DNA from 4 places in the Enterobacter sp. AC1 genome. Region 3 is predicted to be linked to each of the others. Evidence: predicted binding sites of a transcription regulator. Region 3 holds the regulator's gene; each other region holds the start of a gene.
The links. Region 3 encodes LexA, which represses DNA repair genes until DNA is damaged. Its sites were predicted from a motif close to TNCTGTATGTACATACAGNA; they were not measured.
Positions count from the first base shown of each region.

Region 1: the regulator LexA is predicted to act here: its motif matches at 4,553-4,572, upstream of rmuC (DNA recombination protein RmuC).
Region 2: the regulator LexA is predicted to act here: its motif matches at 7,355-7,374, upstream of uvrB (excinuclease ABC subunit UvrB).
Region 4: the regulator LexA is predicted to act here: its motif matches at 1,687-1,706, upstream of M2433_RS17135 (DinI-like family protein).

Region 1 is NZ_JBNDIZ010000013.1:59,470-68,448, reverse strand. Features, by position in the region: gene ubiB (ubiquinone biosynthesis regulatory protein kinase UbiB) at 1-1,614, opposite strand, end outside; gene ubiJ (ubiquinone biosynthesis protein UbiJ) at 1,611-2,216, opposite strand; gene ubiE (bifunctional demethylmenaquinone methyltransferase/2-methoxy-6-polyprenyl-1,4-benzoquinol methylase UbiE) at 2,230-2,985, opposite strand; gene rmuC (DNA recombination protein RmuC) at 3,052-4,509, opposite strand; gene udp (uridine phosphorylase) at 4,649-5,410, opposite strand; gene M2433_RS23150 (dienelactone hydrolase family protein) at 5,666-6,472, shown strand; gene metE (5-methyltetrahydropteroyltriglutamate--homocysteine S-methyltransferase) at 6,554-8,815, opposite strand; gene metR (HTH-type transcriptional regulator MetR) at 8,931-8,979, shown strand, end outside.
Region 2 is NZ_JBNDIZ010000002.1:485,262-494,240, reverse strand. Features, by position in the region: gene M2433_RS07260 (lysylphosphatidylglycerol synthase domain-containing protein) at 1-268, shown strand, start outside; gene M2433_RS07255 (Bax inhibitor-1/YccA family protein) at 374-1,081, opposite strand; gene moaE (molybdopterin synthase catalytic subunit MoaE) at 1,146-1,598, opposite strand; gene moaD (molybdopterin synthase sulfur carrier subunit) at 1,600-1,845, opposite strand; gene moaC (cyclic pyranopterin monophosphate synthase MoaC) at 1,838-2,323, opposite strand; gene moaB (molybdenum cofactor biosynthesis protein B) at 2,327-2,839, opposite strand; gene moaA (GTP 3',8-cyclase MoaA) at 2,864-3,853, opposite strand; molybdenum cofactor riboswitch at 3,841-3,975, opposite strand; gene yvcK (uridine diphosphate-N-acetylglucosamine-binding protein YvcK) at 4,202-5,110, shown strand; gene uvrB (excinuclease ABC subunit UvrB) at 5,185-7,200, opposite strand; gene M2433_RS07215 (ABC transporter ATP-binding protein) at 7,953-8,675, shown strand; gene bioD (dethiobiotin synthase) at 8,638-8,979, opposite strand, start outside.
Region 3 is NZ_JBNDIZ010000010.1:65,644-74,622, reverse strand. Features, by position in the region: gene gntU (gluconate transporter) at 1-907, shown strand, start outside; gene plsB (glycerol-3-phosphate 1-O-acyltransferase PlsB) at 1,026-3,446, opposite strand; gene M2433_RS21405 (diacylglycerol kinase) at 3,601-3,969, shown strand; gene lexA (transcriptional repressor LexA) at 4,078-4,686, shown strand; gene dinF (MATE family efflux transporter DinF) at 4,750-6,087, shown strand; gene M2433_RS21390 (CsbD family protein) at 6,208-6,417, shown strand; gene zur (zinc uptake transcriptional repressor Zur) at 6,465-6,977, opposite strand; gene M2433_RS21380 (cupin domain-containing protein) at 7,093-7,581, shown strand; gene traF (conjugal transfer protein TraF) at 7,754-8,979, shown strand, end outside.
Region 4 is NZ_JBNDIZ010000006.1:84,625-89,481, forward strand. Features, by position in the region: gene lysB (Rz-like lysis system protein LysB) at 1-131, opposite strand, end outside; gene M2433_RS17120 (lysozyme) at 140-649, opposite strand; gene M2433_RS17125 (primosomal protein) at 633-854, opposite strand; gene M2433_RS17130 (tail protein X) at 845-1,048, opposite strand; gene M2433_RS17135 (DinI-like family protein) at 1,228-1,668, opposite strand; gene M2433_RS17140 (replication endonuclease) at 1,778-3,967, opposite strand; gene M2433_RS17145 (TraR/DksA family transcriptional regulator) at 3,969-4,190, opposite strand; gene M2433_RS17150 (DUF2732 family protein) at 4,190-4,417, opposite strand; gene M2433_RS17155 (DUF5347 domain-containing protein) at 4,486-4,824, opposite strand.

The DNA.
Region 1 (8,979 bases), on a different contig from region 3:
CCAGACAACAGCCCCGCCAGCCATCAGCCAGGCGGGCATCATCTGCCAGTCCGGACGGTTGATCAGCAGCAGCGTACCGCTCAGCAGCAGCGTTGCGCCAATCCCAAAGAGATAGCGTGACTGACCCTGACGAACGCGGCTGGACTGAAGCTCGCGGGCGATTTTATCCATACTGTGCTGAAGGTTCTTGCTCTGACGCAAACTGTCATAAACCAGTTCAGGAATTTCAGGCATTTTCTCTATCCAGAACGGGCCTTTCTCCTTCAGCGAGCGTACCAGCGCCGGAATGCCAACCTGATCCTTAATCCAGGATTCCAGGAATGGTTTCGCGGTCTTCCACAAGTCTAACTGAGGATAGAGCTGTCGGCCTACACCCTCAACGTAAAGTAATGTTTTCTGAAGTAAAACTAGCTGCGGCTGAACTTCCATATTAAAGCGACGAGCGGTGTTGAACAGGTTTAACAGCACGTGCCCGAAGGAGATTTCCGCCAGCGGTTTTTCAAAAATCGGTTCGCAAACGGTTCGGATAGCAAACTCGAACTCTTCGACGTTGGTGTCCGGTGGAACCCAGCCGGAATCAACGTGCAACTCGGCCACCTTACGGTAGTCGCGATTGAAGAAAGCGATGAAATTCTCTGCCAGATAGCGTTTATCTTCTTTATTCAGCGACCCCACAATCCCGCAGTCGATACCGATATACTTCGGATCTTCAGGGTGCTCGTAGCTCACGAAGATGTTGCCCGGGTGCATGTCCGCATGGAAAAAGCTGTCGCGGAATACCTGAGTAAAGAACACCTGTACGCCACGTTCGGCCAACAGCTTCATGTTCGTTCCCTGTTTTTCCAGGGCCACCACATCAGAGACGGGAATACCGTAGATGCGCTCCATTACCATCATGTTCTGGCTGCAGTAGTCAGAATAGACTTCAGGTACATAGAGCATCGGGCTGTTTTCAAAGTTGCGACGCAGCTGAATGGCGTTTGCCGACTCGCGCAGGAGGTTAAGCTCGTCAATCAGCGTTTTTTCATATTCCCGCACCACTTCCATCGGACGCAGACGGCGCCCGTCCGGCAGCAGACGCGGCACCCAGCGCGCCAGACGATAAATCAGCTTCATGTCTGCTTTGATGATAGGGAGGATGTCCGGACGAATGACTTTAATAACGACTTCTTTGCCGTTTTCTTTCAGACGCGCGGTGTGCACCTGCGCGATAGAGGCCGACGCCAGTGGCTGAATGTCGAAATCGTCAAACCAGGTCTCGACGGGAATATTACCCATCGCCTCTTCAATTTGCTTTTTCGCGCGCGCGCCGTCAAACGGTGCGACCCGATCCTGCAGCATCGCGAGCTCATCAGCAATCAGTGGCGGGAAGAGATCGCGACGGGTCGAGAGCATCTGTCCGAACTTAATCCACACCGGCCCCAGCTCCTGCAGCGCCAGGCGCAGACGCTCGCCCAGCGGCTGACCTTTATGACGATTGGGCATCCAGAACAGCATTCGCCGCCAGATACGAAGCGGCAGCGTGATACGCATTTTGGGGATAAGCTCGTCGAGCCCGTAGCTCAAAAAGGTGCGAATAATGAAATAGAGGCGCCGAATTTCACCAGGCGTCATTTGCCCTCCAGTTTTTCCAGCCGTTTGGTTAACGCATCAACCGCACGTTCTACAGCAGCGGTCTCTTCCGCAAACCACGCAACTTCCAGTGACCCGGGCGCCATTCGCCACTCCTCCGTCAGCACTTCTGCCGCATAGCGTTGCTGGCGTTGAAAGCTTTTGCGCGCAAAAGACGCGCCACCATGAAGGACTTTCCCGATGCCCTCGGCGGCAATGTCGCCGATAAATGGCGCGAGCAGCTCTGCCGGATCGAACTCAGCCAGATCGGTGAGCGCAACGAAGTTCTGCACGACCTGAATATCGCCTTCCACTTCCAGCTCACCGCTGCGGATAAGCGCCGTTAATTGCTGACGATCGCGCAGTTTTGGCAGCACGCTCATGTGAGTGATGACCGAGCAGTCGGCTTCACCTTCCCACTCCCCCAGAACGTCGAGCTGGCGTTCGCTGAAGACCAGCACAAGCGGCGTCGAGAACTCTTTTAAAACAATACGTAATACCTTCCCGCTCAGCCGCTGACGTGCAGCTTTCAGCGCCGGAGCGCGATACAGAAAAGCGTTCAGTACATTCTCGATGCCTGCGGAGACTAAGGGTTTAAAGGGCACGGGACACCTCCACTCAGAATTTGTAACCGCGATGCAGCGCGACGACACCCGCCGTCAGGTTGAAATATTCAACGTTCTCAAATTCCGCGTCCTGCATCATGGCTTTTAAGGTGTCCTGATCCGGGTGCATACGGATAGACTCCGCCAGATAGCGATAGCTTTCCGCGTCGTTGGCCACCAGCTCGCCGATGCGCGGCAGCACGTGGAAGGAATAGGCGTCGTAAGCTTTGCTCAGCGGCTCAATAATGGGTTTAGAGAACTCGAGCACCAGCAGGCGTCCACCCGGCTTCAGCACGCGATACATGGAACGCAGCGCTTTTTCTTTATCGGTAACGTTACGCAGGCCGAAGGAGATAGTGATGCAGTCGAAGGTGTTGTCCGGGAACGGCAGCGCTTCGGCGTTTGCCTGCACATATTCCACATTTCCCACCACGCCGATGTTACGCAGCTTTTCGCGTCCCATTTTCAGCATGGAGTCATTAATATCTGCGAGAACAACGCGACCGGTTTCGCCCACCAGACGGGAGAATTTCGCGGTTAAATCGCCCGTACCGCCGGCTAAATCCAGCACAGTTTGTCCACGACGCACGCCGCTACAGTCAATGGTGAAGCGCTTCCACAAGCGATGAATACCGAACGACATCAGGTCATTCATCACATCGTACTTCGCCGCCACGGAATGAAATACGTGGGCCACCATGTCAGCTTTCTGCGCTTTGGCGACAGTCTGAAAGCCAAAGTGCGTTGTGTCTTGTGAATCGTCAACCATCTCAGAGCCTGCTTATCAGTAAAATGTTCGTGAAGTGTAACAGATTGGGCGCGATTGCCCTACGTTTCAACCACCGCGAAAGAAACGCGCGGGAGGCTCTTCGGGTGATAAATCTGCCGCTAAGGTGTTGTCTTCACTGTTTGTCTTTTGTTCGTCCGCACCTTCACGTAGGCGAAACTCTTCGTCCTGGGCGATAGCCTGATCGACCAATTCCGGATTAATCTCGCGTTTAACCTCTACCCCAAGGCTGCGGAATGCTTCGGCCTGCACCAGAAGATTGCCACGGCCGGAGGCGAGTTTTTTCATCGCCTGACGGTAGTTATCCTGCGCACGATCCAGGCTCTGCCCGACCGAAGACATGTCGTCCACGAAGAGGCGCATTTTGTCGTACAGCTTGCTGGCGCGATCGGCAATCTGCTGCGCGTTGCGGCTCTGGTGCTCATAGCGCCACAGGTTGGCAATGGTGCGCAGGGCCACCAGCAGCGTGGTGGGGCTGACCAGCATAATGTTGTTTTTGAGCGCTTCGGTGATCAGCTCAGGCTGTCTGTCGAGCGCCAGCAGAAACGCGGGCTCAACCGGGATAAACATCAGAACATAGTCCAGCGAGCGCAGGCCAGGCAGTTGCTGATAATCTTTTCTGCCGAGCAGGCGAATGTGGTTACGCACGGAGGCAATGTGCTCCTGCAGGGCAGACTCACGCGTGAAGTCATCTTCCGCATTAAAGTAGCGCTCATATGCCACCAGCGTCATTTTGGCATCAATCACCACATCTTTACCCTGCGGCAGCCGCACTATGACATCCGGCTGCATACGCGAGCGGGCATCGTTTTCGATACTCACCTGCGTTTCGTATTCATACCCTTCCCGCAGGCCAGAAGCTTCCAGTACGCGGGTAAGCACCACTTCTCCCCAGTTGCCTTGGGTTTTGTTATCCCCTTTAAGCGCCCGGGTCAGGTTGACCGCTTCCTGCGCCATTTGCGCATTGAGCTGCTGAAGATTGCGAATCTCATGCGCCAGCGTGTGGCGCTCGCGGGCTTCCTGACCAAAGCTGTCCTGCACCTGGCGGCGAAAACCGTCCAGCTGTTCGCGCAGGGGCGTCAGCAGGCTGTTCAGACTCTGGCGGTTCTGTTCGTCAACGCGGCGGTTGCTGTGCTCAAAAATACGGTTGGCGAGGTTCTCAAACTGTTCGCTGAGACGCTGCTCGCTGTTGATCATCTGGCGGATTTTGTCTTCCGCATGCAGTTGCGTGGATTCAAGGCGGGTGGTCACTTCGCGGAGATCGGCCTCCAGCGAGGTGTTGATATCACGCAGATTACGCAGCTCGTTGTTGAGCAGTTCACACTCATCGCGCCAGTGTTCGCTCAGGGCAAACTGCTGCTTTGCCGCGCTTAATTCAGCGACTATCTCTTCGCGCTCTGCCAATTGATCGGCCTTCTGCTGCGCATGTTGATAGCTGGAAATGAGCCAGCCTATCGCCACGCCCGCCAGCGCAATCACCGCATATATCAGGATTGAGATATCCACAATGCCCCCTGCATCAACGTATTACCCGCACAAAATAAGATTGTGCTGTATAAACGTCCAGTTTGAAAGGGTTTTCCTGCGAGGCGCTACGCAAAAAAAAAGGCCGAACGTGTCGGCCTTTGATTTCGAAAGGAGAGGACTAGATCAGGCGACGCGCGGCTTCAACCACGATTTTCACCGCATGACTTTCGGTCTGCTTCATGGTTTCGGCGTTCGGGATCTCCTGCTGAGTACGGTTGACGATAACGCCCGCCACCATACCGGCACGCAGACCCTGGCTTGCGCACATGGTCAGCAGCGTTGCGGATTCCATTTCGTAGTTCATCACGCCCATGGACTGCCACTCTTCCATTGAGCCTTTGAAGCGGTTTACTACGCGGCCGGAGAAGGTGTCGTAACGCTCCTGGCCCGGGTAGAAGGTGTCGGAAGAGGCCGTTACGCCCACGTGGGTAGTCGCGCCTACGGATTTCGCGGCTTCAACCAGCGCAGTGGTACATTCAAAGTCTGCTACTGCCGGGAATTCCATCGGTGCAAAGTGCAGGCTTGCTCCGTCCAGACGTACGGACGCAGTCGTGACCAGCACGTCGCCCACGTTGATGTGCGGCTGAATAGCGCCGGTGGTACCGATACGCAGGAAAGTACGAATGCCCAGCTGCGCCAGCTCTTCAACAGCAATTGAAGTAGACGGTCCACCGATACCGGTAGAACAGACGATCACGGCTTTACCATCCAGCTCTGCACGCCAGGTGGTGAATTCGCGATGGGCTGCCAGCTTGACCGGCTTATCCATCAGCGCGGCGATCTTTTCCACACGCTCAGGATCGCCAGGGACGATTGCGAGCGTAGCCCCTTGTAAATCGTTTTTGGTGAGGCCGAGATGAAAAACATCAGACTTAGACATAGGTGACTCCTCTGTGGGTCGGTTAGTCAGAAGAAGTAAAACGGTACTTTACAGAAGCGGTAAGCATAATTTCGTGACACATCTCACCATGAATGAAAATGATTGCATTAAATTTCCATAAAAAAGTGATTTACATCACATTAACAAGTTATATCGCCAGATGCTGCACAAAAGATAGACCGTTTAAGGCACTGTGAGTTGTTAACCTGGTGTCTATATTTACCTTTGCGCTAACTCATTGGTACGGAGAATGCCATGACTGAAAAAACCGGTTTTGCACCTGCTGCGGCCCCACACGCTTCCACCATCGTTTCGACGTCAGAAGCGGAAATTACGGCGGGCGAGACCTCCATTCCCTCGCAGGGGGAGAATATGCCTGCCTGGCACGCGCGGCCAAAATCGGCAGACGGCCCGCTGCCCATCGTGATTGTGATTCAGGAGATTTTTGGGGTTCACGAGCACATTCGCGACCTCTGCCGCCGGCTGGCGCTGGAAGGGTATCTGGCCGTTGCCCCAGAGCTCTACTTCCGTCAGGGCGATCCGAACAACTACAGCGATATTCCTACACTGCTCAGCAACCTGGTCAGCAAGGTTCCTGACGCACAGGTGCTGGCCGATCTCGACCACGTTGCCAGCTGGGCGGCGCGCAACGGGGGCGATCCACATCGTCTGCTGGTCACCGGTTTCTGCTGGGGCGGGCGCATTAGCTGGCTGTACGCCGCACATAACCCGCAGCTCAAAGCCGCTGTCGCCTGGTACGGCAAACTGGTAGGTGAAAAAACGCTGAATTCACCGAAACATCCCGTGGATATCGCCACCGAGTTAAATGCTCCGGTGCTAGGGCTGTACGGCGGTCAGGACACCGGTATTTCGCTTGATTCGGTAGAGACCATGCGCCATGCGCTCCGCGCGGCCAATGCGAAGGCGGAGATTGTGGTGTACCCGGATGCAGGCCATGCGTTTAACGCCGATTATCGTCCGAGCTATCACGCTGAATCAGCCAAAGATGGCTGGCAGCGGATGCTGGCGTGGTTTAGCCAGTACGGCGGGAAGAAAGCGTAAAAAAAGCCCGGTGGCGGCTACGCCTTACCGGGCCTTAAGGTAGGCCGGCTAGCGTTAGCGCCACCCGGCAATCCAGCATCACTACGCCTGTCGCAGGTTCTGCGCCGCCTTCACCATGTTGGCGAGCGCTGCGCGGGTTTCCGGCCAGCCGCGGGTTTTCAGTCCGCAGTCCGGGTTTACCCAAAGGCGCTCTGCCGGAATGCGCTGAGCCGCTTTTTTCAGCAGGGCTTCAATCCACTCCACGCTCGGCACGTTCGGGGAGTGAATATCGTACACGCCCGGCCCAATCTCATTCGGATAGTCGAACTCTTCGAACGACTCCAGCAGCTCCATGTCTGAACGCGAGGTCTCGATGGTGATCACGTCAGCATCCAGCGCGGCAATCGAATCCATGATGTCGTTAAATTCGCAGTAACACATGTGGGTGTGAATTTGAGTGTCGTCCTTCGCGACCGCGGCATTGATGCGGAACGCTTCCACGCCCCACTGTAAGTACGCATCCCAGTCGCTGCGACGCAGCGGCAAGCCTTCGCGCAGCGCCGGTTCGTCAATCTGAATAATGCCAATGCCTGCGGCTTCGAGATCCGCCACTTCGTCCCGCAGCGCCAGCGCAATTTGCTTCGCGATGGTTTCACGGGTCACGTCTTCACGCGGGAAGGACCAGCAAAGAATCGTTACCGGACCGGTGAGCATGCCTTTCACCGGCTTGTCCGTCAGGGACTGCGCGTATTTCGCCCACTCCACGGTGATCGCTTCCGGGCGGCTGACGTCACCGATAACCACCGGTGGCTTCACGCAGCGGGAGCCGTAGCTCTGCACCCAGCCGTTCTGGGTAAAGACGAAACCGTCCAGATGTTCACCGAAGTATTCCACCATGTCGTTACGCTCGGCCTCACCGTGCACCAGCACGTCCAGACCCAGACGTTCCTGCTCGATAATCGCCTGCTTGATGTGTTCAGCGATGCCGGTGCGGTAGTGATTCGCATCCAGATTGCCTTTTTTGAAGTCCAGACGCAGGCCGCGGATCTCGGTGGTCTGCGGGAAGGAACCAATTGTGGTGGTCGGCCAGGCAGGCAGGTTGAAGCGGGCGCGCTGTGCTTCAGCGCGCACCTCATACGGGCTCTGACGCTGGCTGTCCTGGGCGGTGATGGCCGCCAGGCGTTTTTCCACCGCCGGGTTATGCACGCGAGCCGAGTGACGGCGCGCCTGAATCGGTGCGCTCCATTCGGCAATCGCCGCCGTGTCGCCGCTGTTGAGCGCGTCGCGCAGCAGAGCCAGCTCTTCACATTTTTGCAGCGCGAAGGCAAACCAGCTTTTGACCTCGGTATCCAGACGCGTTTCCACGCTCAGATCGATCGGGCTGTGCAGCAGCGAACAGGAAGATGCTACCCAAAGCTCACGTTTGCCGACAATGTCCTTAATCTGGGCATATTTCTCGGTGAGATCGGCGCGCCAGACGTTACGGCCGTTGATCAGGCCAGCGGAGAGCAGCCAGTCCGCTGGCAGGCGCTTGTGCAGTTCCGTCACGTCATCTTTACCGTGTACGAGGTCAATGTGCAGGCCCTGAACCGGCAGCGCGGTAATGGTCTTCTGGTTCGGCGTCACGCCTTCAAAATAGGTGGTCAGCAGGAGTTTTACCTGACCGGTCAGCGCGTCATACGCCGGATTGAAGGCATCGAGCCACTCCTGCGGCAGTTCGAGCACCAGCGCGGGTTCGTCGATTTGCACCCACTGAATGCCGCGTTTGCCCAGCTCAATCAGCACCTGTTTGTAGACCGGCAGAATATCTTTCAGCAGGCTGAGGCGGTCAAACTGCTCGCCCTTCACTTTACCCAGCCACAGGTACGTTACCGGCCCGAGCAGCACCGGTTTCACCTGGTGGCCCAGCGCCAGCGCTTCGTCCACCTCATCCAGAAGCTGCGTCCAGGTTAGCCTGAACTGCTGGCCTTTTACGAACTCCGGCACCATATAGTGATAGTTGGTGTTAAACCACTTGGTCATTTCCGCCGCTGCCGCAGGCTCACCCGTTGGCGCACGGCCACGGCCGATGCGGAACAGGGTATCGATATCTACCGATCCATCTTTGTTCTGATGACGAGCCGGCACGTTGCCAAGCAGCAGGCTGGTCGTCAGAACATGGTCGTACCAGGCGAAATCGCCCACCGGCAGCAGGTCAATACCCGCCTGTTTTTGCTGATCCCAGTGACGGGCGCGCAGTTCGCGTCCTACCGCCAGCAGTTCTTCACGGGTGGCGTTACCCGCCCAGTAGCTTTCTTGCGCTTTTTTCAGCTCGCGACGCAGGCCAACGCGAGGAAAACCGAGAGTGTGATTGCGGATTGTCATGGTATGCCCCTTGTGAAATTCGTTATTTAGACGTCCAGATGTTTACACATCTATAATTGGCAGGTACTGTATATTCCTCAAGCGCAAAATGTTCATGGCGAAGTGAAGGACTTTCATGATCGAGATAAAACACCTGAAAACGCTACAAGCGTTGCGGAACTGCG
Region 2 (8,979 bases), on a different contig from region 3:
TTACTTCTTCGTGCTGGGCGTGCTGCTGGTGAGCAGTATCGCGGGCGTAATTGTGCATATTCCGGCGGGGATCGGCGTGCTGGAAGCGGTGTTTATCGCACTGCTTGCGGGGGAGCATGTCTCTCAGGGAACGATTATCGCCGCCCTGTTGGCATACCGCATGATCTATTACTTCCTGCCGCTGGCGCTGGCAACGGTCTGTTATCTGGTGCTGGAGAGTCGGGCGAAGAAGCTGCGGGCGAAGAACGAAAAGGTAATGGCGAAATAAAAGCAAAACGGCAACCTTGTTGCCGTTTTTAGTGTTTGTTCCCTCTCCCGTGGGAGAGGGTCAGGGTGAGGGCACCAGACCGCACCACCACCCGGCAAAACAACCTTAACGTCGATTGCCTAAAATCCGCAGCAGCATCAGGAACAGGTTGATGAAGTCCAGGTACAGCGTCAGCGCGCCCAGGATCGCGTATTTGCGCAGGTTTGAACTGTCGCGTACGTCAATCTGCTCGCCGATGTTTTTCAGCTTCTGGGTGTCATACGCCGTCAACCCAACGAAGATCACCACCCCAATGTAGGTCACGGCCCACATCAGCGCTTCGCTCTTGAGCCACAGGTTCACCAGCGACGCCAGCACAATCCCGATCAGCCCCATAAACAGCATGCTGCCGAAGCCGCTCAGATCGCGCTTCGTGGTGTAGCCGTAGAGGCTCATCGCGCCGAACATCCCGCCGGCCACCACGAAGGTGCTGGCGATGGAGGAGTAGGTGTAAACGATGAAAATGCTGGAAAGCGTCAACCCCGTCAGCGCCGAATAGAGCATAAACAGGGTTGTTGCCATTCCGGCACTCAGCTTTTGCACCAGACCCGAGAGCACAAACACCAGCGCCAGCTGCGCGATGATCAGCCCAAAGAAGGTGATTTTGCTGGAGAAGATAAACATCATCAGCTCAGGCGTGTTCGCCGCATACCACGCGATAAATGCGGTAAGCAGCAGGCCGACCGTCATCCAGCCGTACACCTGAGCCATATACGTCTGCAGGCCGCTACGGGTCTGCTGTACTATTGAATCGGAACGCGGAAATCGGTCCATGATTCACTCCTGATTAAGATTAAGTGGATACTCACGTTAAGAGTAACACATCCACGTAAACCGACTACCAACGGCTGGCGGCCTGTTTATCGCTGTCGCGGGATTCAACCCACCGTTCACCTTCCGGTGTCGCTTCACGCTTCCAGAACGGCGCTCTGGTTTTGAGGAAATCCATAATGAACTCCCCTGCCGCAAACGCGCTGCTGCGGTGTGCGCTGGTCACCCCGACGAAGACAATCTCCTCGCCGGGCCACATCTCACCGATGCGGTGAATCACCGTGACGCGGCCAAGCGGCCAGCGGCCCCGAGCCTCATCGACAATCTCCGCCAGCGATTTCTCGGTCATGCCCGGATAGTGCTCCAGCGACAGCGCCTTCACGCTGTCGCCGAGGTTGTGGTTGCGCACCTTGCCGGTGAAGGTCACGACCGCGCCATCTTCGTCACGCTCCGCCAGCCAGCTGTATTCTGTCCCGACGCTGAAGCGCTCGGGACCGACCAGAATTCGGGTCTCAGCCATCTTAACCCCCCGTTACCGGTGGGAAGAAGGCCACTTCATCCCCCGCCTTCAGCGGATGCGTGAGTTCCACCAGCGTCTGGTTAACGGCGGCCAGCAGCTTGCCTTCGTCCAGCGCCAGCGCCCAGCGGTCGCTTTGTGCCGCCAGATGCGCGCGCAGGGCAGCGACGTTTTCGAAGGACGCATCCAGCGTCAGGCTGTCGGTATTGACCAGCTCGCGCACCTGGGCAAAAAAGAGCACCTTAATCATGGCTGTCCACCTTAAAATCACCGGATTTGCCGCCGCTTTTCGCCAGCAGGCGCACCGGGCCAATGACCATATCTTTCTGCACTGCTTTGCACATGTCGTAGATGGTCAGCGCGGCGACGGAGGCCGCCGTCAGCGCTTCCATCTCAACGCCGGTCTTCCCGGTTAAGCGGCAGAGTGACTCAATGCGCACGCGGCTGTGCTCCGGCTGCGCCTGCAGGTTCACTTCCACCTTGCTCAGCATCAGCGGATGGCACAGCGGAATTAAGTCCCAGGTGCGTTTCGCGGCCTGAATGCCCGCGATGCGCGCGGTCGCAAACACGTCACCCTTGTGGTGACTGCCGTCAATAATCATCGCCAGCGTGTCCGGCAGCATAGTGACGAACGCTTCGGCGCGCGCCTCGCGCACCGTTTCCGCTTTGGCGGAAACGTCCACCATATGCGCTTCGCCAGCGGCGTTAATGTGGGTCAGTTGAGACATAGCTTATTTCTTTAAATGGGGATGGAAGTTACATGGACGGGTACGGGCATCCAGCTGCGGGGCGATAATGTTTTCCCACGCGGTACGGCAGGCTTTAGTCGAGCCCGGCATAGCGAAAATCAGCGTGTTGTTTGCCACGCCCGCCACCGCGCGCGACTGCAGCGTGGAGGTACCAATCTCTTCAAAGGAGAGCATACGGAACACTTCACCGAAGCCTTCCACTTCGCGATCGAACAGCGGGAGCAGCGCTTCGGGCGCCTGATCGCCTGGGGTAAAGCCGGTGCCGCCGGTAATCAACACCACCTGCACCTCATCACTGGCGATCCACTGCGAAACCTGCGCGCGAATGGCGTAGCGGTTTTCTTTGACGATCGCCTTATCGACAACCTGATGTCCCGCGTCATGGGCCGCCTCGCGCAGCCAGTGGCCGGAGGTATCATCCTCTTCGCCACGGCGGTCGGAAACGGTAAGAATGGCAATACGTGTCGGGATAAATTCTGCGCTTACCTGACTCATCTTCTGATTCCCTCTTAAGCCTGATTACCCGCCAATGTAGGACAGGTTCTGAGTAATGCCGGTGTTGCCCTGATGCAGGAAGTGGGTCTGTTTTTTATGCGTCAGAGCCTCTGAGATACGCGCTTCAAGCGCGCTCTGCTGGGCATCATCTTTCAGCAGATCGCGCAGTTCGACGCCGCCGTCGCCGAACAGGCACAGATGCAGCTTGCCCACGGAGGAGACGCGCAGACGATTACAGCTGGCGCAAAAGTCTTTCTCATAGGGCATGATCAGCCCGATTTCCCCGTCGTAGTCCGGGTGGCAGAAGACCTGAGCCGGGCCGTCGCTGCGCTGGCGAATCTGATGGATCCAGCCGCGCTTCAGCAGCTCGTCGCGCAGCACCATGCCGGAGATGTGATGGCGGCGGAACAGCTCACTCCCCTCGCCCGTCTCCATCAGTTCGATAAAGCGCAGTTGAATGGGGCGGGATTTGATCCACGCCAGGAAGGTGTCCAGCTGATGATGGTTGACGTCGCGCATCAGGACCGTGTTGACTTTGACCTTCTCGAACCCGGCGCTAAACGCCGCGTCGATGCCGTCCATCACCTGGCGAAATTTATCCTGGCCGGTAATGGCGTGAAACTGGCGGGCATCCAGGCTGTCCACGCTGACGTTGATGGCGGTCAGGCCGGCATCACGCCAGGCGGCCACGTCGCGGGCCATACGGTATCCGTTGGTGGTTACCGCAATCTGGCGGATACGCTCGTTTTCACGCACGGCGGCAATGATGTCGGGAAAATCGCGACGCAGCGAAGGTTCACCGCCGGTCAGACGCACTTTTTCGGTGCCGAGCTCAGAGAAGGCGCGCGTGACGCGGCGCACTTCATCCACGGAGAGAAAGCCGTTATTGGTGACGCTGCCCGGTTTGTAGCCGTCGGGCAGGCAGTAGGTGCAACGGAAGTTGCACACGTCGGTAATCGACAGACGTAAGTAATAAAACTTACGCGCGAAAGCATCAGTAAGTTGTGAAGCCATGTACACCTTTCCAGATATGGGAGGCACAGTCATTTCTTTCTGTACCCTGGTGGCATATTCGCCACGGCCAGAGCGCCATATCTTTCGACACAGGCACAAAGGCTAGAGTGTATGTTTTCAAATTTGAAAACGTGGTTATGGCGATAGTAGCGCGTAAATCCACTCTTCGCTATTCTCGCTTAACGCTATATAAACAACTACATAACGACATGATTGTGTATTTTCACTACAGAATACGCAAAAACAGCATCTTCGCATTGATATGCGTCATTTTGCGTCCGGTGAGGCATCGTCTTTTAGGGGTAGTTAGGGTAGTGTTACGCACATTGAACGTGATAAGGAATATGTATGCGCAATCGCACTTTTGCGGATCTTGACCGTGTGGTCGCACTCGGCGGAGGCCACGGTCTGGGCCGGGTGATGTCCTCTTTGTCTTCACTCGGCTCAAGGCTGACAGGGATCGTGACCACAACGGATAACGGCGGCTCTACGGGGCGCATCCGACGTGCAGAAGGGGGGATCGCCTGGGGCGATATGCGCAACTGTCTGAACCAGCTGATTACCGAACCGAGCGTTGCATCCGCAATGTTTGAGTACCGTTTCGGCGGTAATGGAGAACTTTCCGGGCATAACCTCGGAAATTTAATGCTTAAAGCTCTGGATCACCTGAGCGTGCGCCCGCTGGAAGCCATCAATTTGATACGAAATCTGCTGAAAGTGGATGCGTTCCTGATCCCGATGTCTGAGCAGCCGGTCGATCTGATGGCCATCGACGCGGAAGGTCATGAAGTTTACGGCGAAGTGAATATCGATCAGCTCATTCTGCCGCCGAAAGAGCTGATGACCTACCCAAGCGTTCCCGCCACGCGCGAAGCGGTTGAGGCCATTGCTGAAGCGGATGTGATCCTGATCGGTCCGGGCAGTTTTTACACCAGCCTGATGCCCATTTTGCTGGTGAAAGAGCTGGCCCAGGCGCTGCGCCGCACCCCTGCCCCGATGGTCTATATCGGTAACCTGGGCCGTGAACTGAGCCCGGCAGCCGCAAGCCTGTCGCTGGCGGACAAGCTGAGCCTGATGGAGCAGTACGTCGGGAAGAAAATTATCGACGGCGTGGTGGTGGGACCGAAAGTCGACGTGTCCGGGATTGGGGATCGTCTGGTGGTGCAGGAGCCGCTGGAGGCCAGCGATATTAAATATCGCCATGACCGCCATCTGCTGCGCGAAGCGCTGGAGAAGGCGATTCAGGCGCTGGGTTAGGCTCGTCTTGTGCGGCCTGATGCCCTCACCCCGGCCCTCTCCCACAGGGAGAGGAAGAAAACACGCCGCTTTAGCTACGACGCGGCGATGAAAAGATCCCGCAGCTGATGGAGCTGGTCGCGGATCTGCGCCGCCTCTTCGAACTCCAGGTTCTGCGCGTGCTGCATCATCTGTCCTTCCAGCTCGTGGATTTTCTGCTGCAGCGCTTTCGGCGTCAGCACGACGGTATCTTCTTCCACCACTGAACGCGCCTTGCCGCGGCCTTTCGTTTTGGTCTTCGCAATGTTCTGACCCAGCGCCAGAATATCGACCACCTTCTTGTTCAGCCCCTGCGGAGTAATGCCGTGCTCTTCGTTGTAGCGCTGCTGTTTCTCGCGACGGCGCTCCGTTTCGCCAATCGCTTTCGCCATCGACGGGGTGATTTTGTCACCGTACAGAATCGCTTTGCCGTTGACGTTACGCGCGGCGCGGCCAATGGTCTGGATCAGAGAGCGCTCAGAACGCAGGAAGCCCTCTTTATCGGCATCCAGGATCGCCACCAGCGAGACTTCCGGCATATCCAGACCTTCTCGCAGCAGGTTGATCCCCACCAGCACGTCAAACTCGCCCAGACGCAGGTCGCGAATAATCTCCATTCGCTCCACGGTATCGATATCCGAGTGCAGATAACGCACCTTCTCGCCGTGCTCTTCGAGGTACTCGGTCAGGTCTTCCGCCATGCGCTTGGTGAGCGTGGTCACCAGCACACGCTCGTTGATGGCGGAACGGGCACGGATCTCGGAAAGCAGATCGTCCACCTGCGTCGCCACGGGACGCACCTCGATAATCGGGTCCAGCAGCCCGGTCGGACGCACCACCTGGTCAACCACGTCCTCGCCGGATTTTTCCAGCTCGTAGTTGCCCGGGGTCGCCGACACGTAGATGGTCTGCGGGGCCAGCGCCTCGAATTCTTCAAACTTCATCGGACGGTTATCCAGCGCCGACGGCAGGCGGAAACCGTACTCCACCAGCGTTTCTTTACGCGCGCGGTCACCGCGATACATCCCGCCAATCTGCGGGATAGTGACGTGGGATTCGTCGATCACCAGCAAACCGTCTGCAGGAAGATAGTCAAACAGCGTCGGCGGTGGCTCGCCCGGCCCGCGGCCGGAGAGGAAACGGGAATAGTTTTCGATGCCGGAGCAGTAGCCCAGCTCGTTCATCATCTCCAGATCGAACTGGGTACGCTGGCTCAGGCGCTGCTCTTCCAGCAGCTTGTTGTTCGCCAGCAGCACCTTACGGCGGTCTGCCAGCTCCACTTTAATCTCTTCCATCGCCTGCACGATACGCTCGCGCGGCGTCACGTAGTGCGTTTTCGGGTAGATGGTGAAACGCTGAATCACCGACTCAATGTGCCCTGTCAGCGGGTCGAACAGCGAGAGGCGCTCGACCTCTTCGTCAAACAGCTCAACGCGCAGCGCCATATCGTCCGATTCCGCCGGGAAGATGTCGATCACCTCACCGCGCACGCGGAACGTCCCGCGCTGGAAGGCCTGGTCGTTACGGGTGTACTGCAGCTCCGCGAGACGGCGCAAAATCGCCCGCTGATCGATGATCATCCCCTGCGTCAGGTGCAGCATCATCTTCAGATACAGATCCGGGTCACCCAGACCGTAGATAGCGGAAACCGATGCCACGACGACCACATCGCGACGCTCAAGCAGCGCCTTCGTGGCTGAAAGACGCATCTGCTCAATGTGCTCGTTTACCGAAGCATCTTTTTCAATGAAGGTGTCGGAGCTCGGGACATAGGCTTCGGGCTGGTAGTAATCGTAATAGGAGACGAAATATTCCACCGCGTTGTCCGGGAAGAACTCTTTCATCTCGCCGTAAAGCTGTGCGGCCAGGGTTTTATTGGGCGCCAGCACCATCGTGGGGCGCTGGAGGTCAGCGATCACGTTAGCAATGGTAAACGTTTTGCCGGAACCGGTTACCCCCAGCAGCGTCTGGTGTGCCAGCCCATCTTCCAGCCCCTCTTCCAGACGGCGGATGGCCTCGGGCTGATCCCCCGAAGGACGGAAAGCAGAATTCAATTTGAACGGTTTACTCATGGGCGACAACCTGATGACGTTATAAGCGGCAGGTGAGTAATTTTACTCGTTGTGGCCAGGAATGCCAGTAAAAAACACTGGATGAAAAACCAGTAGCATGTCACGATATTTAGAGTAGCGCCTGAATGATTAGCGCGATAGCGGCCAAAATTTCGACTGTGACAACATAAAACACCAGTCAGGACAGGTTATCCCCAGAACTTTTTCTTTTTTAACATTTGTCAAGCCAGGTAATGATAGTTTTATGGCTACGGGTGACACTTTCATGACGGGAATTGCTTTTATCTAACCAGTTAAATAATAAACGATATTTTCTAAAGCCGCGTTTCGCGCCAATTTGGGCGAAAGCCGCGTCTCCTCTCGCTTATCGCGTGTTTTCTAACTCTAATGCACATGGTTATCCACAGGAATAGTGGATAACTGCTTCCAGCCCATACAGACTGGCGCTCGGCAAATTCCCGGATTTTCCCACGAACCGGCAGGAAAAAATTTTTATAGCTATTTTTTGATGATTAACAGTTGAGTCATTCATAACCAATCGACGAGATCTTGCTCACATTTTCATCATTTCTGGCCCTGCACCACAACTCACCACCGCCGGCACCGTCGATGTGCAATCCCTCTGGTTTTATACCGCTCTCCTGTAACTTATTCCTAAAAAAGTCGCTTTTTTAGTCACTTTGCGCTTTGTGGCAGGGGTTTTGCACAATCCAGAACGTGCCTCACCTACACACATTTTTAAGGAGAGAAAGATGTTGAGTCTGCGTGCAGTGAACCAGTTTTACGGAAGCCAACATACGCTATGGAACGTGGATTTAGATTTTCCGCAAGGGATGTGTACAGGCGTTGTTGGCCTGCCGGGAATGGGGAAAACCACCCTCATGAATTGCATCGCCGGGAAAGTGCCCGTCGAAAGCGGTACCATCATCTGGCATGAGGCAGGCGCGCCGCCGCGTGATTTGCTAAGCCAGGTGCCAGAACAGCGGACGGGGCCGGGGATTGGCTATGTCCCGCAGGACAGGCGGATCTTCTCCCAGCTGACGATTGAGGAGAATTTGCATATCGCCATGCGGGCGATGGGCAAGCCCGACGCGGAAGCAAAAAGTGAGGTTTACGACCTGTTCCCGGAGCTCTACGCGCTGCGTCAGTCCCGGGGCAATACCCTTTCGCCAGACGACCAGTACCAGCTGGCCCTGGCCAATGCGCTGGTAAACCGTCCGCGGATGCTGATTCTGGACGAGCCCCTGCACGGCGCAGGTCACGGTTTCGCCCATAAGCTGGGGCAGCTGCTGGTGCGCTTAAACCGAGAGCTCGGGATGACGGTGCTGCTGGCTGAACAGCAACTGTCGTTTATTCGCCGGTTCGCGGATCGTTTTTGCATGCTTTATCGCGGGCGTAACGTGGCCCATGGCCACGTTAACGAACTGGACGATGAGCTTATTGCCCACTGGATGTCGCTGGAAGCAAGGCGCTGAGGTCAAGATAGCGCCCGGTTTCGGCACGTTCGGCATCCTCCGCAAGCCACGGGATCTCCCCGAGGAATGGGGCAGGAAGAACCCGCTTGAGCGTTGCCAGGTACTCCTGATGCCGCTTGCCGGGGGCAACCACGTCGTTAGCTATCCAGCCCGCCAGGCGCAGCCCTGCCTGCGAAACGGCCTGCGCGGTCAACATGGCATGGTTGATACAGCCGAGCTTCACCCCTACGACCAGAATGACCGGGAGCTGCTCGCGCTGCACCCAGTCGGCAAACGTCTGCTCCTGCGAGAGCGGCGTAAACCA
Region 3 (8,979 bases):
TCCGCTGTTTGCGGGCGTGGCGGCGGCCGCAGCGTTTCTGCTGCCTGGACCCGCGCCGATGCTGCTCGCCTCGCAGATGCACGCTGACTTTGGCTGGATGATTCTGATTGGCCTGTGTGCGGCGATCCCGGGGATGATTATTGCCGGCCCGCTGTGGGGCAACTTCATCAGCCGTTACGTTGAGCTGCACATTCCTGACGACATCACCGAGCCGCACCTGGGCGAAGGCAAAATGCCGTCCTTCGGCTTCAGCCTGTCGCTGATTCTGCTGCCGCTGGTTCTCGTGGGTCTGAAAACCATCGCCGCGCGCTTTGTGCCGGTAGGGTCTTCCGCCTACGAGTGGTTCGAGTTTATCGGCCATCCATTTACGGCGATCCTGGTGGCCTGTCTGGTGGCGATTTACGGCCTGGCGATGCGTCAGGGGATGCCGAAAGACCGGGTGATGGAGATCTGTGGTGCTGCGCTGCAGCCTGCAGGTATTATCCTGCTGGTGATCGGTGCAGGCGGCGTGTTCAAGCAGGTGCTGGTGGATTCTGGCGTAGGCCCGGCTCTGGGTGAAGCGCTGACCGGAATGGGCCTGCCGATTGCGGTAACCTGCTTTGTGCTGGCTGCGGCGGTGCGCATCATTCAGGGTTCCGCAACCGTGGCGTGTTTAACCGCCGTCGGTCTGGTGATGCCGGTAATTGAACAGCTGAACTACTCCGGTGCGCAGATGGCCGCGCTGTCTATCTGTATCGCGGGCGGTTCGATTGTGGTCTCCCACGTTAACGACGCAGGCTTCTGGCTGTTCGGTAAGTTCACCGGTGCCACCGAAGCACAGACCCTGAAAACCTGGACGCTGATGGAAACCATCCTCGGCACGACGGGTGCGGTTGTCGGGATGATTGCCTTTACGCTGCTGAGCTAAATGCGGTGATTTAGTAAGGCCGAAAAATAAGGCCCGGTAGCGCTAGCGCTTACCGGGCCTTTTTATTATGCAGAACACCAGGCCGGGAAAGGTGAAACCACCACCCGGCTTTTTCACATCACTCGCCCTGCGTGGCGCTCTCAATCGTCAAACGCACGTCCGAGGTGATCAGCTCTGCCAGCATCTGGTACACCTTCAGGGTCTCTTCCGGCTCGGCGTCGCCCGTATCGCTGATATAGCCTTCGTCACGCAGCGTCAGCACCAGGGAACTGAAGACCGCTTTGTCGAAGAATTCAGGGGCATTAATGCCGTGCAGAACGGACAAGCGCTGTGCCAGCGTCCGGCTCTCTTTTTCCAGCGTACCGCGGTTGATAGACGGGTTCGCACTCAGCAGCCAGAAGGTAATGGCGTAGCGCTGCAGCGTTTCGCGCGCACCGGCCGCCAGCAGCTGAAGGGTACGGGAGCGTGACGGATTAATATGCAGCTCGTCATTCGTGACGGTGATCAGCCCCTGACGACGCAGTTCTTCCGTCAGTTTGTCCAGCTCGCCCGCCAGCTCATCTTTGCTCCAGCGCAGGAACAGCTCCGCTTTCAGCATCGGGTAGAGCGTATCAACGTGACGTAACAGCTCCTGACGCGAGATGCGGCGATGCTGGGTGATGATGGCCGCCATGAGCGACGGCAGCATCAGCATATGGGTGATGTTGTTGCGGTAGTACGTCATCAGCACTGCCTGCTCGCGCGGCAGAATGATGATGTCGCCGATCGTGTCTTTTTCGACTTCAAACTTGTTCATCTGCAGCGCGTGATCGATAAGCTCACTGGCGGTTGCAGAAGGCACGGTTGAATCAACCGAATACGGCACGTTGCGCATCATATCCAGATAGCAATCCAGCTGTTCCGTCAGCTGCTCACGGGTCAGCGAGCGCTGGCGCGAAGCCAGAAGCGCCGTACAGCACAGGTTCATGGCGTTAGCCGCCCCGGCGTTGTTAATGCGCACCATCAGCTCGGACGCAATGCCGTTAACCGTTGGCGTCAGCCAGGCCGGACGGATCGCTTCGATAGGATCGATGGACTCGCGCCACTCCGGAACGTGATGGTTCAGATACGTCATTAGCGGCATCGGCTCGCCAAAGTTCACGTAGCCCTGGCCCAGGTTGCGTAGCTTGCTCAGGCCGCGCAGCATCTGCGGCAGGCTCTCTTTCTCTTTGGTCGCGCCGCGCAGCTCTTTGGCGTAAGTGCCCACCTCCATCACGTGCTCATAACCAATGTAGATTGGCACCAGCGTGATGGGACGGGTTCCCCCGCGCAGCATGGCCTGAATGGTCATCGACAGCGTGCCGGTCTTAGGATCGAGCAGACGTCCGGTACGGGAACGACCGCCCTCCACGAAGTACTCCACGGAATAGCCGCGGCTGAACAGCTCGCCCAGATACTCGCGGAACACGGTGGAGTAGAGCTTGTTGCCCTTGAAGGTACGCCGGATAAAGAAGGCGCCCAGGCGGCGGAAAATCGGGCCTGCTGGCCAGAAATTCAGGTTGATGCCGGCAGCGATGTGCGGCGGTACCAGCCCCTGGTGATAGAGGACATAAGAAAGGAGCAGGTAGTCCATGTGGCTGCGGTGGCAGGGAACATAGACAATTTCATGGCCATCGTGCGCCAGCTGGCGTACGCGCTCGGCGTTATGAACGTTGATGCCCTGATAGAGGCGGTTCCAGGTAAAGCCGAGAATACGATCGGAAAGGCGGATCATCTCGTAAGAGAAGTTCGCTGCAATCTCTTCCATCAGCGCAATGGCGTTCTGCTGGGCTTTCTCATGCGAAATTTTTTTGCTGCGCGCTTCGTCTTCAACGGCGCGGGCAATCGCTTTAGAGGCCAGCAGCTTGTTGAACAAATCCTGACGCGCCGGGAGGCGTGGCCCTACGGCAGCCAGGCGCTGACGGGCGAAGTGCATACGCGCCACGCGCGCCAGTTTTTGCGCGATGATCTTGTCGGTGCCGTGCTCGTCCGCCATTCGGCGCAGCGAAACGGAAGGCGAGAAGCGCACAAAGCTGTCGCGTCCCAGCCAGGAGACCGCGAAGAACTTCTGGATGCCGTTAAGCATGCGCAGCGGTGGATTCTCTTCACCTTTTTCACGGCCCGGACGGCGACCAAACATCACCGACACCGGCACCATCTGCACATCCAGATCAGGATTGCTGCGGTGCAGGTCGAGATAGTCATGGAACAGCTTGATGGACTCTTCTTTTGGCGTGTAATAGGTAAACACGCGAGGTCCACCGTGAATGAACACGTAACGCGGCAGCAGGGTGCCGTCAACTTCCAGCGGTTCAAGCGGGTCAGGTAGGTCATGCGCCAGACACTGGGCGCGAAGCGTCAGTAAGTCTGCCTTCGAGTTATAAGGCAAAACGTACATAATAGGACGCGACGTATCGAGCCCCAATTCCAGCGCGGGTTCCGCTGGGATAGACTTGCTTTTTACCAGGATGCTTAATGGTAAATTAAGTAATTTGTAGTAAATTCGTGGCCAGCCGGACATAAACGATGTAAAGCCTCTGGTTAATAATGCAATTGCGGCGCAAGGATAACAGAAAGCGCGCAAAATTTCTGTTGTTACCCGTCATACTTCAAGCGGCAGCGAAACGCGCTACAGCTATAGTTACTGACGCTATTTCCAATAAAAGGTTCTTTTAATGGCCAATAATACCACTGGGTTAACTCGAATCATCAAAGCCGCCGGCTATTCCTGGAAAGGTTTCCGCGCCGCGTGGATCAATGAAGCCGCTTTTCGACAGGAGGGCGTCGCCGCTATCATCGCGGTGATTATCGCCTGTTTCCTTGATGTTGATGCAATAACACGCGTTCTTCTGATCGGCTCCGTGCTTCTGGTGATGATAGTGGAAATTCTTAATAGCGCTATTGAAGCTGTTGTTGACCGTATCGGATCTGATTTCCACGAACTCTCTGGCCGGGCAAAAGACATGGGCTCTGCTGCCGTGTTGCTGTCAATTATTACTGCCGTTATCACCTGGGTCACGCTGCTTTGGTCACATTTCCGATGAGCCTCGAGGAATAATTAAGTCCCTGGTTTTTTGTGCAGTTTTTGGTTCCAAAATCGCCTTTGACTGTATATACTCACAGCATAACTGTATATACACCCAGGGGGCGGAATGAAAGCGTTAACGACCAGGCAGCAAGAGGTGTTTGATCTCATCCGGGATCATATCGGCCAGACGGGTATGCCACCCACGCGTGCGGAAATCGCGCAGCGTCTGGGCTTCCGTTCGCCGAATGCTGCCGAAGAACACCTGAAAGCCCTGGCACGTAAGGGCGTGATTGAGATTGTTTCGGGCGCGTCACGTGGTATCCGCCTGCTGGTGGAAGAAGAGACGGGCATTCCGCTGGTGGGGCGCGTTGCTGCTGGTGAGCCTTTACTGGCACAGCAGCATATTGAAGGCCACTATCAGGTCGATCCAGCCATGTTCAAACCGAGCGCTGATTTCCTGCTGCGCGTAAGCGGTATGTCGATGAAAGACATCGGTATTCTTGACGGCGATCTGCTTGCGGTTCACAAAACGCAGGATGTGCGCAACGGCCAGGTCGTGGTCGCACGCATTGATGACGAAGTGACCGTTAAGCGCCTTAAAAAGCAGGGTAATACCGTCCAGCTTCTGCCTGAAAACAACGAGTTCTCCCCGATTGTGGTGGATCTCCGTGAACATAACTTCTCTATCGAAGGATTGGCGGTTGGGGTTATTCGCAACGGTGAATGGCTTTAATCTCCTCCTGGCAGGCTACGGCTCCGCTGTAGCCTGATTCATTTCCTGCTCCCGGTATTTTTCATGTCACTGCTGACGGCATCCGATAAGGCATTGTGGCGTCTTGCTCTGCCGATGATTTTCTCCAATATCACCGTGCCCTTGCTGGGTCTGGTCGATACTGCCGTTATTGGTCATCTTGATTCGCCTGTTTATCTTGGCGGCGTGGCGATTGGCGCGACGGCTACCAGCTTCCTGTTTATGCTGCTGCTCTTTTTGCGCATGAGTACCACCGGACTGACCGCACAGGCTTATGGCGCAAAAGATCCGCTGCGTCTGGCTCGCGCGCTGGTGCAGCCGCTGATACTTGCGCTTGGCGCAGGGGCGCTAATCGTTTTACTGCGCGCTCCCCTGATTGAGCTTGCGCTCAATATCGTTGGCGGCAGCGAAGCGGTACTGGAGCAGGCGCGACGTTTCCTTGAAATCCGCTGGCTCAGCGCGCCCGCCTCGCTGGCTAACCTGGTTCTGCTGGGGTGGCTCCTGGGCGTACAGTACGCCCGTGCACCGGTGATTTTGCTGGTGGTGGGTAACCTTCTCAACATTGTGCTGGACGTCTGGCTGGTGATGGGTCTGCATATGAACGTGCAGGGTGCGGCACTGGCAACCGCGATTGCAGAATACGGAACCTTTATTATTGGTTTGTGGATGGTCTGGCGCGTTCTGGCGATGCGCGGGATCTCCCTTACGCTGCTTAAAACTGCCTGGCGCGGGAATATCCGGAAGCTGCTGGCGCTCAACCGTGACATCATGCTCCGCTCGCTGCTTCTCCAGCTCTGTTTCGGCGCGCTGACGGTTTTCGGAGCCCGGCTGGGACCCGAAATCGTCGCCGTCAACGCGGTATTGATGACGCTTCTGACCTTTACCGCCTACGCGCTGGACGGTTTTGCCTATGCGGTTGAAGCGCATTCGGGGCAGGCGTACGGCGCGCGCGAAAGCGGACAGCTGCAGGATGTCTGGCGAGCAGCCTGCCGTCAGTCGGGACTGGTCGCGCTGGCGTTTGGTCTGGTTTACGCCTGTTTAGGCGAGCAGATCGTGTCGTTACTCACCTCTCTTTCTTCACTGCGCGAGCTGGCGAGCCATTACCTTATCTGGCAGGTGATTTTACCGGTGGTCGGCGTCTGGTGTTATCTCCTGGACGGCATGTTTATTGGTGCTACGCGCGGAGCCGAAATGCGTAACAGCATGGCTGTCGCGGCGGCAGGGTTTGGCGTGACGCTGCTGACGCTACCGTGGCTTGGTAACCACGGTTTATGGCTGGCCCTTGCCGTTTTCCTCTCGCTGCGGGGGCTATCGCTGGCTTTTATCTGGCGGCGCCACTGGCGGAACAATACCTGGTTTCCCTCGCGTCACGATATATCGTGACGGTTAAAGATTCCGAATATGAAAACAACAGCCGAATCCTTAACTACAATAATTATCACGTCCAGCAGAAAAGAACGTAACGGACGTTACGACCCGACGCTTAACTAAGAGGACACGATGATGAATAAAGACGAAATCGGCGGCAACTGGAAGCAGTTCAAAGGTAAAGCGAAAGAACAGTGGGGTAAGCTGACTGATGATGATATGACCGTCATTGAAGGTAAGCGCGATCAGCTTGTCGGTAAAATTCAGGAACGTTACGGCTACGCGAAAGATCAGGCGGAAAACGAAGTCAAAGACTGGGAAACCCGTAACGACTACCGCTGGTAACGCTGAAAAAACCACGAGGCGGCTCTAAGCCGCCTTTTCTTTTGTCGCTAACGCGGCTTTTTCTTCACGAGAATAGAGTGGTCGTGCTGGCACGCGTCCTGGTGACGACAGGCTTCCACCTCCACGCACGCTGAACACAGCCCGTGCGCTTCAATCACGTTATGACGCAGGGCAAAGCCCATTTTAGCGGCCAGCGAATGCATAATGTCTTCCACGCCTTCCGCGCCTTCTTCTTTCACCACCCCACAGCGGTCACAGATAAACATCGCCGATGTATGCGTTGGCTGATCGAACAGATGGCATAGCACATAGCTGTTTGTGGACTCCACCTTATGCACGAATCCTTGCTCCAGCAGGAAATCCAGCGCGCGGTAGACCGTCGGCGGTTTCGCCTGCGGCTCGCTTTCGCGGAGCAGGTCGAGCAGATCGTAGGCGCTGATGGCACCCTGCTGCAGGCTCATCAGACGTAATACTTCAAGGCGCTGCGGAGTCAGGCGCACATTGCGTTGCGCGCACAGCTTTTCGGCCTGCGCTAACAGCTCTTTTGTGGACTTATCCATGTAGCACCCCGGATGTTATAGGACGGAAAACCCTCACTTTATCATGTTCTGGTAAAAACACCGAGATCCGCCAGTCTGTGCTATACCTGACCCATCGCAAACCGGGAAATCAACAATGAAAAGACCTGACTGTATTCGGCACTGGCGCGACGTTGAAGGCGCGGATGATTCGACCTATCCAGACAGCGACGAGCTGTTTTCTATCGGCGCGCCGCTGGCCCGCAAGCTTGGCCTCGGACGCATTGGCATCCATCATGAGCGTTTGCCGCCGGGACGCAGAACATCCTATCCCCATGCGGAAAGCGACGAAGAAGAGTTCATTTACGTGCTCGAAGGCTATCCTGAAGCCTGGATTAATGGCTACTTATGGAAACTTGAACCGGGCGACAGCGTGGGGTTCCCCGCCGGAACCGGTATCTGCCATACCTTTATCAACAACACGGACGAAGAGGTTCGGCTATTGGTTGTAGGCGAGGCCAATAAGAAGCATAACCGCATCTACTACCCGCTCAACCCCGTGTATGCCGCCACGCGGGAAGATCGCTGGGTCGACCATCCTCCACAGTTTTTTGGACCGCACGATGGAAAACCTGGGAAAAAATAATTTCCTCTTCTATAAATATTGAGGGCCGTCACAAAATATAACAGGCCGTAAGGGAGTTTTACTTAGGGAAAGAAATAGCGGGTCTTTTACTCCTTATTCACAGCAATAGTTCGTTCCTGTTTGGGTGATAACAGACAGGGGTTATTTCATAACAGACTATAACGGGCATCCTGTGAAAAAAAATTTTAAATTTTCAGTGGTGAGTATCGCTGTCTCTTTGTTTATGGCAAATCAGGCGGGAGCAGCCAATACCTGGACAGAATCACGTAGCGACGCAATGGGTGGCACTGGCGTTGCCTCTGGCAGCTATGGCAGTGGGGCGTTAATCAACCCCGCGCTGCTGGCCAAGGCAAAACCGGACGATGATGTGACGGTTATCTTGCCTTCGGTCGGCGCGCAGATCACAGATAAAGACAATCTTCAGGATGAGATTGATAATATCAACGACAAAATTAACCACTATAAAGACGTGGTGGATAATCTTACGCCGATTGAAATTATCACCAATCCGCTGGGTTCTATTAACCAGTTCCAGGGCGCGGCAAAAGATCTTGCCGACGAGCTGGACTATCTCAAGGGCAAAACCGCACGCGCGACGGCAGGGGCTGGCATTGCCGTGAGTATCCCTAACGACGTGCTTTCCGTAGCCTTTATGGCGAAAGGCTACGCCCATGGTCGGGTGAGCTCGTCTATCGATCAACAAGACATTGATTATCTGCGCGGTATTCAAAAAAGCGATGCGGTAGCGGCCGGTGTCGCGCTGGATGCTGCCCTGAACGGCACGGATCAAATCACCAAAAACCTCAACTCAACGGCTTCTGGCCGGGCGGCAATTGTGTCCGACTACGGCGTTGCCGTTGCCCGTCAGTTCGATCTCGGCGGTGTCCCGGTTTCCGTGGGCGTAACGCCAAAACTGCAAAAAACCTGGGTCTATAACTACACCACCTCAATCTACGATTACGACAGTAATAAGTGGAACGACAGCCGCTACCGTACAGACGATACGGGCTTTAACGTTGATGCCGGTATTGCGGCTGATTTCGGCGAAAACTGGACGGTTGGCGTGAGCGGACAAAACCTGATGTCCCGTGATATCGACACCAAAGATATCCGTATCCGCAACGGGCGTACCGGGGAAGTGGTGAGCTATAAAGATACCTACCAGATCCGTCCGCTGGTGACCGCCGGGGCCGCATGGCACAACGATCTGGTCACGCTGACTGCCGATGGCGATCTGACGGAAACCAAAGGCTTCAAGAGCGAAGATAACTCACAGTACGTTGGCGTCGGTGCCGAGGTTACGCCGCTGAGCTGGCTGGCCGTGCGTGCGGGTTATCGTGCGGACGTGAAGGGTAACGACAGCAATGTCTTTACCGGCGGTGTCGGTTTCGCGCCGTT
Region 4 (4,857 bases), on a different contig from region 3:
TGATTAAGCGCGGCGAGAGCGTTTTTTTGCTCACTGGCGACCCGGTTAGCGGTGGCCAAGGAGCGGGACAAGGTCTGATTGTCATGACGAAGCCACAGCGTGACGGCCAGCAGCCCGGCCAATATCAGCATGAGGACCCTCACGGCAGCCCCTTCATGCACCAGGCCTTCTCGCGAACGCGGCGGTTTTCCAGCCCGGTATTTTTGACGCCGTTGACGTACACCCAGCGGGTAAGCTCGCCGCATGCCTGCGGCCACTGTTTACGCTTAATAAACGACACCAGGGTCGAACGGCAGGCGGCGCCCGTGCCGACATTAAAGGTAAAACTCACCAGCGCGTCGTAGACCCGGGGCGGCATCTCCACCGGCGCGCACGCCGCCAGCCGCCGCTCAACGTTGAGCACGTCAGCGACCAGGTTTACCGCGGCCTCACGCTCGGTAATGTCCCGCGTCGGCACGACGTTTGCCGTGTGGCCAATGCCTGACGTCCAGACCCCGGCGCTGCACCGGTAAGGCGAGAGGCGACATCCTTCGAGATCGGCAATCAACGCCAGCCCCTCCGGGGACGTTTTCAGCAGCCGAAAGTCAGGCATCAGCACCGCCAGGGCCAGCACGCCGGCGACGCTGCAACGCTTAATTATTGAGTTCACGAATGCTCTTCTTGTCGAGGCCCAGAGACTGGAGATAGCGCCAGGTTTTTCGCTTAAACCAGTAATTCGTCAGCGCGGTAAAAATGGCGCAAAGGCTCCCTACGTACAGCGCGACTTTTTCAGGAGACATCGCCCCGAACCAGGCCAGCGCCACGGCCAGCCAGTAGGCGATAAACGTGGTGATCTTCTCCAGGCTCAGTCCCATAGGTTTACGGATTCTTTTGTGGGGGCGCTATCCACCTCCGGCATCTCTACCGGCGTGCCGTGAGGCAAGATAACGCCTAACTCCGCGAGGCCAGAATTGGCCTTCAGAACGGCTTCAACGACGCCAGCCGTGCGCCCATAAAAGCGAGCGCAAACGGCATCAAGCGTGTCCCCCTGCATTGCATAGATTTTCATCAGACGCTCCCAACATCCGGTTTTCCAGGTACCGTAGAGTTTCCCGGGCCGGCGGTCTTTTCGCTATCGCTGAGAGATGGGCAAACGCGGACACAACAGACCGTCCGCGAGCAGCGACGCGTGGTTCAACGGAAGCGCAAAATCTGAATGAGGGCGTGGGGTCGGGTAATGAGCCGGGGCTAGCGCCAGCTCTCGTCTTCCCAGACTTCCCGGAGAATAGCGTCCAGCGCCTCGCGATCGGCCTCTCTTTCAAGCCCCTGGAGCTCGACTCCCGTCACCGAGCCTAACTTCACGTTTACCCGGGATGACGGAAACAGGGACCGTATTCTGCGGGTCAGTTCGCACTGGAAGGCCTCGACGACGGCATGGCCAATCTGCCGATCTTTATCGAGGGTAATGTTCACCCGAACGTTACCCTCTTTTTTAATGCGTTCCGGAACAGGCGATGCCGAGAAAACAACGGTAAACGCGTTGTTCTTGATTAAATTTCCCCGCGCAATCTCAGCAATCAAATTCAGGGCAATTTCACGATCTCTTTCCTGACACGTTCCTTCTGTCGTGAGTCGCGCAATCATCTCGACGCGTTCAATCATGACCTGCTCGTTCAACTCTCTGTCCACACAACCTCCACCACGAGATACTGTATAAACATACAGTATCACGTATTCATAAAAAGAGTGAAGCGAAAAATCAGAACCCTTCACGGTATGTACATGATATCGATGGAGATTAGCGTACCCGCCGGGTGAGCAGTTCCGTTAAATGCCCAATACGTTCAAGGATTTTTCGCGCCTTTTCCTGATAAGAACGCGCCGCCGGAAAGAGCGATCCATCAGCTGCGCCTCTGCACCATCTGTCGTTAAAGCGGCTGACGCCGCCCGCCATAAGATGCAGGGCCTCTCCCCGGCTGATGGCGATTCCGGTGGCGAGCCGGATCTCGTCAATCACCCTCTCCGGAACCCCGTTCTGCGGATCCCGCTCGTAGACAAAGGGCGCCGCTGCGCCGGGCCGGATGCGTTTGATGCGCTCGGTTAACGCCCGTCTCGCACGCCGGTTAAGGGGTTGAGAGAGATCGCTCACCGTACAGTTATTGACAGAACTCCGAGGAGGCACAGGTGCATCCTTAGGATCCACGGCCCGCTTCGGCACAATTTTCCACTCGGTGAGTCGGGTTAAAATTGGGCTGCCCGCGCCGACGGCTGAATCGTACACGCCGCGGATACGGACGGTTTCCTCGCCGTACTGGTTGAACCCGGCGCGCGGGGCATACAGCGTGCGCACCTGTAAATCATCGCGACGCACAAACGGCCCGCCCTGCGCGGTGACGTAACCCGCCCAGTCCCCGGCATCGGCAGCGTCATGGACGGCGGCAAACTCGACGCTCAGCCCTCGCGCGGCCTCGGTATCCGCCAGACGGCGCAGCTCGCGGTAGACCGTTACCGGCGCCCCGCCGATAAACTGAAACTGGCGAATGTGCCAGCGCCCCGCCCAGGCCGACACGGCGGACGCCGTCTCCTTCAGCAGCCCGCCGCTTTCGCTATCGGCCTCGCCATCCAGCGCATAGCCGTCGATATTCTTCGAGATGTATTTGGCGATATAGCCGGTAGCGCTGCCTTTCTGCGGATCGATGGCGTCTGCGTGAAAGCGCGCCTGTCTGGCGCTTTCGCTCTGAAGCTCGGCGGCATCCTCCCCCCGCGCGTAGTCCCCTATAATCCGGCGAACGCATTCGACCTCTTCCGGCCGCATAAACATCAGCATGTGCCAGTGGGGCGTACCGTCGTGATGGGGTTCCGCAACGCGGATACCAAAAATACGGCGCCCCTCCCGGTGCAGCTTTGCGCGGATGCGCGCCCACAGCCGGGTAAAGTAGCTTTGCGTCTCCGCCGGGCTGGCACCGTTCCACTTCGCGTTGGGGTAGCCCGATTTCACGGTCGCGTGATACCGCGCGGGGGCGGTTAAGGTATAGAACTCGCCCACATAGCCCAGCGCCTGGCAGATATTTTCAAACCCGCGAATGCGGGTCATCAGTTCACAGCGACGTATGGCCGGGTTGGCCACCGAGGTATCGTATTTTTCAATCAGGCTGATGCGGTTGCCCTCTTCATCTTCCAGCTCCATGCCCTTGAGAAATTCGCGGGTGCGGCGCTTCTGCTCGCGCCACTCGGTCACACAGCGCTTGCTCGCATACGCCGTTCTCTTTTTGCTGACGTTGCCGAGGGCAATCTGCAAATGCTCGCGCCAGGCAGCCGCGATCCGGCGCAGGCGCCCGCGCCACCACGCCTCGGAAAACAGGCGGATCACCGCCGCGGCAACATCATCTTTGTTAAAAAACGTCTTCGACACCCGCTCCCAGTGCGGAGGCGACACGTTGAACTGACGGGCGATCAGCCCGGCGCGCTGATACCAGACGAACAGCGTCTGGTATTCACCCATGTCAGCATCGTTAATATTCGCCAGCTCGCCGCGAATAAAGCTGGCGATATCGGCGGCCAGCAGGTCGATATCCGCGCGGGACATATCCGGAAGTCGGTTATAGCGGGCAACCAGCTCGACCATGCGCGAGGCAAGGTATTGCAGAAGCCGGGTGTCGAAATGGCCGTCAAACACGGCCCGGGAGACCGCGCTGTGCAGGCCCGCGCAGGCATAGCGTTCAGAGACCTGCCGCAGGCGGGGCAGCATCCTGTTGCAGAAGCGGATCAAAAAGGCATTGGCCTGCGGGCTGCCCCGACGCTGTTCTAGGGCGTCGACCGTGCGCCAGACGTCAACGCGCACGCAGTCAGGCTGCTGTGAGAGGGCAATTCTTGCCTGCTGCAGCGCCGCGAAAAGGCGATCGCGGCGCTGCAGTTGGGCATGAGTAAGGTAGGGGCTGGCAATGGCCGACCGCGGAGCGTTCCACGGATAAGCAAATGACGTAGCCAACTCATCCTCCCCGGACGTGTTTATTTTTCATCTCCGCGATCTCCTGGCAGGTGACGCACAGGGCCACGCCGGGCACCGCCATGCGGCGCGCCTCAGGTATCGGGGCCTCGCAGTCCTCGCAGAGGAAACGCGAAGGCGATGCGGGCCGTCTGCGGGCGTGATTTATGTGCCGCTCTCTGTCTTCCTGCTCGCGCGCCTGCGCAAGATCGATAAAATCAGCCATCAGTGCAGCTCCTGTGATTCGCGCTCGTAGCGGGCCGCCTCGAGGCACAGCAGTTCGGCAACGTCTTCCCCGCTCATGCCGGTTTTGAAGATATGGCTCGCCAGCGCCTCCAGGCGCAGGGAGACCGCGCGGGCTCGTGCGCATCGTTCCTCTGTTTTTGCCTCCCTCAGCAGGCGTTTCAGTTCTTCACTTCCAATCGGATAAGGGCGGTTTTCACTGTTTCGCATCACGCGTTCTCCTTAATTTCAGGCAATAGAATGCCCGGCGGGTTTACGCCATTCGTTTTTTGGTTGGGTTACACCGGCATGGTCAGCCGTTCAGGAAATAGACTCACAACAGCACGAAAATGGTTCATGGCGGTAATCAGCGCCCTTTTCTCCTCGGTCGTCAGTTCGCTGATATCGCACTCGTGACGGGCGACGGGCAATCTCGCCAGGAAAAAGATGGCGGCCAGCGCCCTGCTGTTCTCCTCAAAACAGGGATCGCGCTTATCGCGCAGCTCGGCCATAAACCGCGCCAGCTCTTTTCCGCTATCGCTCCCGTATCGGGCGCGCAGTTCAGCGACGTGGTTAAGCCCGCTAAGACGAGCCCCCACGCTAAGTGGAACCCTTGCACGGGCAGCTTCTATCGCCATATCTCCCCTCGCGTAAATCCACGCACGCTAATG